One region of the Amycolatopsis sp. w19 genome, then DNA from elsewhere that is predicted to be linked to it. Evidence: riboswitches for the same ligand, from Rfam matches in the RefSeq annotation. Region 1 holds a riboswitch; the other holds the start of a gene.
What was found. A riboswitch is a leader RNA that binds a small molecule or an ion and turns the genes downstream of it on or off. The one in region 1 is predicted to bind S-adenosylmethionine.

Region 1 (4,187 bases):
CCTCGCTGCTGCTGTACCTGGGGATGGGTGTCCTGCTCGGCGAAGCCGGGTTCGGCATCCAGTACGACAACCCCGAGCTCACCCAGTCGCTCGGCCTCGCCGCGCTGGTGATGATCCTGTCCGAAGGTGGCCTCACCACCCGCTGGACGACCGTGAAACCCTCGCTGGGCATCGGAATCGCACTGTCCACAGTGGCCGTCGCGGTGAGCATCGCGGTCACCGGCGCGGCTTTGCACTGGTTGCTCGGCCTGGACTGGCGGATGGCGTTGCTGTGGGGCGCGGTCCTCGCGTCGACCGACGCCGCCGCGGTCTTCTCCGTGCTGAGATCGGCGGGGATCGGGAAGCGGCTCGTGGGCGCGCTGGAGATCGAGTCCGGGATCAACGACGCCCCGGCCTACATCGCGGTCGTCGTCCTCGCCGAGGGCGCGACCGTCGACTGGTCGCTGCCGCTGCTGGTGGTCTACGAACTCGCCGCCGGGTTGGTGATCGGCCTGGCGTTCGGCTGGGGCGGGGCGTTCGCGCTGCGCCGGGCGGCGCTGCCCGCCACCGGTCTGTACCCGCTGGCCACCGTCGCGGTGTGCGTCGTGGCGTACTCGAGCGGGCAGCTCGCCCACGCGTCGGGCCTGCTCGCCACTTACGTCGCGGCCCTGGTGCTGGGGAATTCGAAGCTGCCGCACCGGTCGGACACGCTTTCCTTCGCCGAAGGGCTCGGCTGGCTCGCGCAGATCGGCCTGTTCGTGCTTCTCGGCCTGTTCGCCTCGCCGAGCAGGATCTTCGAGAGCCTGGTCCAGGGCCTGGTCGCGGGCGCGGTCGTGTTGCTGCTGGCGCGCCCGTTGTCGGTGCTCCTGTCGGCGCTGCCGTTCAAGATCCCCTGGCGAGAACAGGTGTTCCTGTCGTGGGCCGGGTTGCGCGGCGCGGTCCCGATCGTGCTCGCGCTGATCCCGCTGTCGTCCGGGGTGCCCGGCGCGCAGGAGCTGGTCGACGCGGTGTTCGTGCTGGTCATCGTGCTGACGCTGCTCCAAGGGGCGACGTTGACCCCGCTCGCGCGAGCGCTCGGGCTGGCCCAGCACGCCGAAGCGCACGAGATCGACGTCGACTCCGCGCCGCTCGACGAGATGGGCGCGGAACTCCTGCAGGTCCGGATCAACACCGGGTCGAAGATGCACGGCGTCTACCTGGCCGAACTGCGGCTGCCGGTGGGGGCGACGATCAGCCTCCTCGTCCGCGACGGCACCGGCTTCACACCGAACAAGAACACGCGGCTTCAGGAACGCGACCAGTTACTCGTCGTGACCACCTCCGAAGCCCGTGAAGCGGCCGAACGACGACTTCGGGCCGTCGACCGCGCGGGCCGTCTGGCCAGGTGGAAGGGCGAATCCGGCCAGTAGGTCACGAACCGGCACCACCTGTTCGTCGGTTGATCTCAGAAAATTCTTCCCTTCTGTACTCCTTTTGGATTACTTTCCCCGCAATCGACTCCATCGAATGGGTGAGCGTCACGGGGTAAGGAGTACGCAAGGTGACGAAACTTCCTGCGCGGTTCGCCAGTCTGGGGGCCTCGGTGGCACTCGTCGGGGTGGTTCTCGCCGCCCCGACGGCCACGGCGGCCGGTGCCTTTCCCGCGTTCGGGCTGCCCTTCGAGACGGGCCAATCGGTCTACTCGGCGGGGATCCACTCGGACAACGGGAACTCCGGCGTGAAGAACGCCATCGACTTCAGCCCCGGCGACAGGACCGTTCGCGCCCCGCTGGCGGGCACCGTCCGGATCCAGCACTGCTCCGGCGGAGACTGGGTGACCGTCGACCACGACGGCGGCTGGCGCACCGGGTACTACCACATGGAGAACATTTCGGTCACCGACGGCCAGAAGGTCGTCCCCGGCGACGCCCTCGGCCGGACCGGCAACGCGCTGCCCTGCGGTGGCAGCAGCACCGGCGCCCACGTGCACTTCACCTTGTGGACCCTGCCCACGGCCGCCGCGCAGGGCGGCGACTCGCGCGACTTCGGGGTCGGCGCGGGCAACTGGAACGGCAAGTCCTACGACGAGGTCTCGACCACGGTCGCCGAGGCCTACGGCGAGGCGGTCGACGGCAAGACCTTCGGCGGCTGGCAGTTCACCGCGGGCACCGATCAGTACTCGGGTACCGCGACCGAGGTCTCCTCCCGCGCGACCATCGGACTGCCCGGCCGTTTCCGGGTCTGACCTGCCGTTGCCCGGCGCGGCGCGGCGCCGGGCAACGGCTCTTCCCACTTGCGGAGTACGTGAGCGGCGTCTCAAGATGCGGACGAGGGCTGGCTCGATCGCCCGCCCATCCGCTAACTTCGTCCGTAGGTCACGAGTGTCAGCGTCAAGCCCCGGCTAGCTGACCGGCAACCCTCCTACCGCGGTGGGGTGCCCCGGGTGAGGACCTGGCTCGTCGCGTGGTGCGACGGGCAAGCGCGGGATCCTCGTCGGGTCCCCTGGCCCGGAGGATGACGATGACCCTCGCTCTAGAACGCACCGGCACCCCTGCTGAAACCGTTGCCACGCAAGAAATCCCGACGGTCGCGGGTGCCGGTCTGCGGGTTCCGCTGGTCACCGGCGGCGACATCGGTTACGCCAACCTCGATCACGCGGCGAGCGCCCCCTGTCTGGACAAGGTCCGGGCCGCGGTCGACGAGTTCCTGCCCTGGTACGCCAGCGTGCACCGCGGGGCCGGGTTCGCCTCGCAGGTCTCCACCAAGCTCTACGAGCGCACCCGCGGAATCCTGCGGGACTTCGTCGACGCTCGATCGACCGACACCGTCGTGTTCACCCGCAACACCACCGATTCCTTCAACCTTCTCGCCCGCAGCCTGCCGAAGCACACATCGGTCGTCGTGTTCGACACCGAGCACCACGCCGCGCTGCTGCCCTGGAAGGGGCCGAACGTTCGTCGGATCGAAACGCCGCGCACCCGGCTCGCCGCGGTGTCCGCTGTGGACGAAGCGCTCGCGGACTGCCCGCAGGGGCCGCGGCTGGTCGTGCTCACCGGCGCGTCCAACGTGACCGGGGAACTGTTGCCGGTCAAGGAGATCGCGGCCGTCGCGCGGCGGCACGGCGCCCGGATCGCGCTCGACGCGGCGCAGCTCGCGCCGCACCGGAAGATCTCGGTGCGCGAACTGGACGTCGACTACGTCGCGCTGTCGGGCCACAAGCTGTACGCACCTTTCGGTGCCGGCGCGCTGATCGGCCGCGCCGATTGGCTGCGCGCGGCCCAGCCGTACCTCGCCGGCGGCGGAGCGACGAAGCTCGTCAGCCGTGACTCCGTGGTCTGGAATTCCGGACCTGAGCGGCACGAAGCCGGATCCCCCAACACTGTCGGCGTCTACGCGCTCGGTGTCGCCTGCGAGACGCTGGCCGCGAACTGGGACGGCGTCGTCGCCCACGAAGAGGAACTGCTGGCGCGGCTGCGTCGCGGCCTCGCCGCCATCCCCGGCTTCGCCGAACTGCGGCTGTTCGACGCGCCGGTCGACCGCGTCGGCACGCTCAGCTTCGTCGTCGACGGCTTCGACCCTGGCTGGCTCGCCGCGGTCCTTTCCGCGGAGTACGGCATCGGCGTGCGGGACGGCGCGTTCTGCGCGCACGTGGCGACCAAACGGCTGATCGCCGTCGCCGGTTCGACGGGCCAGCAGGCCGTGCGCGTGAGCCTCGGCCTGGGCAGCACCACCGAACACGTGGACCGGATCGTCCTGGCGTTGCGCCAGATCGTCGCCCGTGGCGCGCGCTGGCAGTACGAGAAGCCGGAAGGCCGCTGGGTGCCGGAAAACGATCCGCGCGAACTGCCCCCGTTCTGCGCCTGACCCACTACCCTCACCCCGCATGGGGAACGAGCGACCGCGTTACTGGTTTCCGCTGGCGCTGCTGGGATTCGCCCAGCTGGCCGTGGTGGCCCTGTCCGTCGGCACGCGTCGGTCCGAAGGGTGGTTCGCCTACGTGCCTTACGGGGACGGCGGCATGTTCGGCTCCGTCCAGAGCGCGGGGACGCCCCTGACCGCGGTTTCGGCCGGCGCCATCGGCAGGATGGACAACTGGCTGTTCGCGGTGTTCGTGGTCTACCTCGGTACGGTGCTGTTCTACGCCCTTCGGACGAAGACCATGCCGTGGTGGAAGGTCGCCGCGATCGCGCTCGGCGGACTGGTCGCCATCGTGCTGGCCGACCTGGTCG
Region 2 (4,187 bases), on a different contig from region 1:
ATTACGCTCCGCCTGCGCTGACCTGCGCCGATCACACGGGAGTGGGATACGTGTCGGTTCGAAAACGCCATACGGATGGTGGCGGCGGGATCACGGCTCCGCGCTCAACCGGTCCCACTCCTCGCGGAGCACCCCATAGACGACGGCGTCATGCACGCCTCCGGCCCAGCGTCGCGCGCGCCGGAACCGGCCTTCCTCCACGAATCCCAGCCGCTGCCCGACGGCGATCATTCCTGGGTTCCCCGAGAATGTGGCGAAGTCCAGGCGGAGCGTGTCGGTGCGAGCGAACAAATAGGTCGTCCACAGGCGCAAGGCCTCGGTGCCGTACCCGCCGCCCCAGTACCGCTCGTCGTAGATCGCCAACCCCATCCGCCGCCAGTCGGTCTGCCTGCTTTCCCAGTACCAGCTGACCCTGCCGATCAACCTGCCGTCCTTCAGATCGCATACGGCGAGGCTGGTGCGAGGATCGACGGGCTCGGTCTTGGGCGTGGTGAGTTCGCGTGCCGTCGAGTCGGCCGCCGCCGCGGTCGGGGTGCCGAAATAGGGCCCGTTCGTTTCGTGCCAAGGCCGCGTGGGATCGAGTAGGTCGCGAAGCGGTCGGAGGTCGCTCGGCCTCCAGTCGCGCAGCCGGACTTTCTCGCCTTCGAGTACGACGTCGTCCACCGGCCAATCGTGGCCCACCGGGGCTGGTTACGATCGTCGGGTGACTGAACTGCTCGGTCCTGCGGAGATCAGGGCGCTGGCGGCCGAGCTGGACGTACGGCCGACCAAGAAGCTCGGCCAGAACTTCGTGCACGATCCCAATACGGTGCGACGCATCGTCGACCTCTCGGGGGTCGGCGAAGGCGACGTCGTGCTGGAGGTCGGGCCGGGCCTCGGCTCGTTGACCCTCGGACTGCTCGCAACCGGCGCCGAGGTCGTCGCGGTCGAAATCGACCCCGTGCTGGCTGGGCGTTTGCCGGATACCGCGGCCGAACGGGGCGGGGCCGAACGGGGCGGGGCCGAACGACTGACGGTCGTCGGCGCGGACGCGTTGCGGATCACGTCCGACGACCTGCCCGCGCGTCCGACGGCCCTCGTCGCGAACCTGCCGTACAACGTCGCGGTTCCGGTCGTGCTTCACCTGCTTGCCGAACTGCCGTCGCTGACCAGCGGTCTCGTGATGGTCCAGACCGAGGTCGCTGACCGGATGGCGGCCGGCCCGGGGAGCCGGACTTATGGCGTCCCCAGCGTCAAGCTCGCTTGGTACGGAAAGGCGCGCAAGATCGCCGCGGTGCCTCGCGCGGTGTTCTGGCCCGTTCCGAACGTGGACTCCGCGCTGGTCGCTTTCGAACGGGGCGAGGTGGTGTCGTCCGTGGACCGGGAGCGATTGTTCGCGGTGGTCGACGCCGCCTTCTCCCAGCGGCGGAAGACTTTGCGTGCCGCGTTGGCGTCATGGGCCGGTTCCGCCGAACGCGCGGGGGAGCTGCTCGAGAAGGCGGGAATCGACCCCAAGACCCGCGGTGAACAGCTGGATGTCCACCAGTTCGCGCGGATCGCCGCGGCCGCCGGTTGATCGCCTGCCTCGGATGTGACCGGCACCGCGTGAACGTCAGCCGCGTCAGGTCGGCACGTGCGTAAGCCTTCTCGATCTGTATGAGCGGCGTTGTCTTAGCAGGTAGCGCGCCTGGCGCAAGTCGAAGACGCCTGACTGTGTTCCATTATCTGGACGGCCGATCCTGTATGATGGACGCGACCAGACGTGTGATCTGCGCCTACGTGCTTGCTTTCATCCAGTGGGATCGGTTTTACTCAGTGAGCCATCCCGAGCGACTGAGAGACCTGGCTCGCCGAAGTCGCAGCAACCACCCTCCACAGGGCAGGTGCTACAGCCAGGACCGATGGAGGCTGTGCCTAATGAACAGGGTCACCCACCCGCTCCTGCTGACCAGGCGACGTGTCGTCGATGAAGGTCGCCGCACGGTAAGTGCGTGTCGACGCTCCACCGTTACTGCCTGAGTCTTTCTCCCTTACCTCTGAAAACCGTCCGTTTCCGGACGGTCACTCGGTGACGGTCGGCGCGCTCGAAAGAAGCAGCGCCCCATTCGCATGGAGCCTCTCGTGATCACTGTCGAAAACCTGTCCAAATCCTTTCCCCTCAACGGAAATCCCGTCGTCGCGCTGCGTGACGTGAGCGTGGACATCCAAGCGGGCTCGCTGTTCGGAGTCGTCGGCCCAGCCGGCTCCGGCAAGTCGACCCTCGCTCGGTGCATCGGTCTTCAGGAGCGTCCCGACCGCGGCGTCGTCCGCCTCGACGGCCTCAATACCGGGACCCTCGACGGACGCCGTCTGCGCGAGATCCGGCGGCAGGTGGGCGTCGTGAGCACCAAACCGGAATTGCTCGCCGAGCGCACCATCGCCGGCAACATCGCTTCGCCGCTCGAACAGCTCGGTCTCGACGGGCCGCAGCGGCGCAACCGGGTCGGTAACCTGCTCGACCTGGTCGGGCTCACCCCCCGGGCGGGGCAGCGGCCGGGCGACCTGTCCGAAGGGCAACTGCGCCGAGTGGCCATCGCCAAGGCGCTGGCCGCCGGGCCGTCCGTGCTCCTGGCCGACGACCCGACCGCCGGCGTGCAGGCCGAGGAGTCCGGCGCGGTCCTCACCGTGCTCGACCGGGCCCGTGCCGAGCTCGGAGTCACCGTGCTGCTCACCACTCCCGACGCCGGCGTGGTTCGCCGTGTCTGCGACGACGTCGCGGTTCTGGAAGCCGGGGCGATCATCGAACGCGGGACCGTGCTCGACCTGGTCTCCGACCCGAACAGCCGTACCGCGCAGGCGCTGCTTCCCGCGATCGAGACCGGGCGTGCGCAGGCCTCGAAGTACGACCGCGCGGTGGACGTCGTGCTGGTCGGCTTCGCCTCGGTCGGTGCGTTGCTCCCGGAGGCCGCCGGTCGCTTCGACGTCGAACTCGCCACCATCGGCGGCGGCCTGACCCGGATCGGCGACACGCCGGTGGGCCGGTTCCGTCTCGGTGTCCGCGGTGAGCGTGCGGACGCCGCGCTTGCCTGGATCGCCGAACGCGGCGGCCACGTGACCCACCCGGTCCGCGGACCGCAGGGTGTCGCTGCCTGATTCCTCCACGAACGGGCCGCCCAGGACGAAATCCGTCCGGGGCGGCCCGTTCGTGTCCGACTCGTCCTGTTCTCTTTTCTCCTGGTGACAGCGCAAGTGGAACGGCCACGTAGGCTTGACGGGTGCTCGCCGTCGTACCGCCCCCAGTAACCGTCAGGGTTCCCGCCAAGGTCAACCTGCACCTGTCGGTCGGTGACGTACGCCCGGACGGTTACCACGAGCTGGTGACCGTGTTCCAGGCGCTTTCCTTGACCGACGAGGTGACCGTCGCGGTCACCGAGGATCCCGGTGTCGAGGTCTACGGTGAAGGCGAAGGCACCGTACCGACAGGGGCCAACAATCTCGCTTGGAAGGCGGCGCAGGCGCTGGCGGCACACGTCGGCAAGGCGGACGGCGAGTCCAAGGTCAGGGTCGTGCTGCGCAAAGGCATCCCGGTGGCGGGCGGGATGGCCGGTGGCAGCGCCGACGCGGCCGCGACCCTGGTGGGGCTCGCGTCGCTTTGGAAGCTCGACATCTCCCGAGACGAACTGGCGGGTATCGCCGCGAAGCTCGGCAGTGATGTCCCGTTCGCGCTCTATGGCGGGACCGCGTTGGGCACCGGCCGAGGTGAGCAGCTGGTGCCGGTCTTGTCGCGGCATACCTTCCATTGGGTCCTGGCCTTCGACCAGCGTGGTCTTTCGACGCCGAGGGTGTTCGGCGAGCTGGACAAGTTGCGTGAAGAGGGCAGCCCGCCGCGGATCGGTTCGCACACTCCGGTGGTCGAGGCGCTGGCGTCCGGTGACCCGCGGCAGCTGGCGCTGCTTCTGGGTAATGACCTTCAGGCGGCCGCCGTCTCGTTGCGGCCGGGGCTGCGTCGTACCTTGCGGGCGGGGGTCAACGCGGGCGCGCTCGCCGGCACCGTCTCCGGCTCCGGACCGACCTGTGCCTTTCTGTGCGCGGATGCCCAGTCGGCCGTCGAGGTCGCCGCGGAGCTGTCCGGCGCGGGTGTCTGCCGCACGGTACGCGTCGCGCACGGGCCGGTGCCCGGAGCGCGGCTGGTCGGCGGCGACGACGCGCCGCGGCCGTCACCGCCGCGG

Region 2: another riboswitch for S-adenosylmethionine. It lies ahead of ACSMFO_RS09910 (methionine ABC transporter ATP-binding protein); the one in region 1 lies ahead of ACSMFO_RS26820 (aminotransferase class V-fold PLP-dependent enzyme).

What each region holds. Positions count from the first base shown of each region.
Region 1 is NZ_JBPQFM010000015.1:110,600-114,786, reverse strand. Features, by position in the region: gene ACSMFO_RS26830 (potassium/proton antiporter) at 1-1,388, shown strand, start outside; gene ACSMFO_RS26825 (M23 family metallopeptidase) at 1,520-2,203, shown strand; SAM riboswitch class IV at 2,332-2,446, shown strand; gene ACSMFO_RS26820 (aminotransferase class V-fold PLP-dependent enzyme) at 2,479-3,822, shown strand; gene ACSMFO_RS26815 (hypothetical protein) at 3,842-4,187, shown strand, end outside.
Region 2 is NZ_JBPQFM010000003.1:466,803-470,989, forward strand. Features, by position in the region: gene ACSMFO_RS09900 (GNAT family N-acetyltransferase) at 91-663, opposite strand; gene rsmA (16S rRNA (adenine(1518)-N(6)/adenine(1519)-N(6))-dimethyltransferase RsmA) at 704-1,555, shown strand; SAM riboswitch class I at 1,797-1,887, shown strand; gene ACSMFO_RS09910 (methionine ABC transporter ATP-binding protein) at 2,101-3,111, shown strand; gene ACSMFO_RS09915 (4-(cytidine 5'-diphospho)-2-C-methyl-D-erythritol kinase) at 3,234-4,187, shown strand, end outside.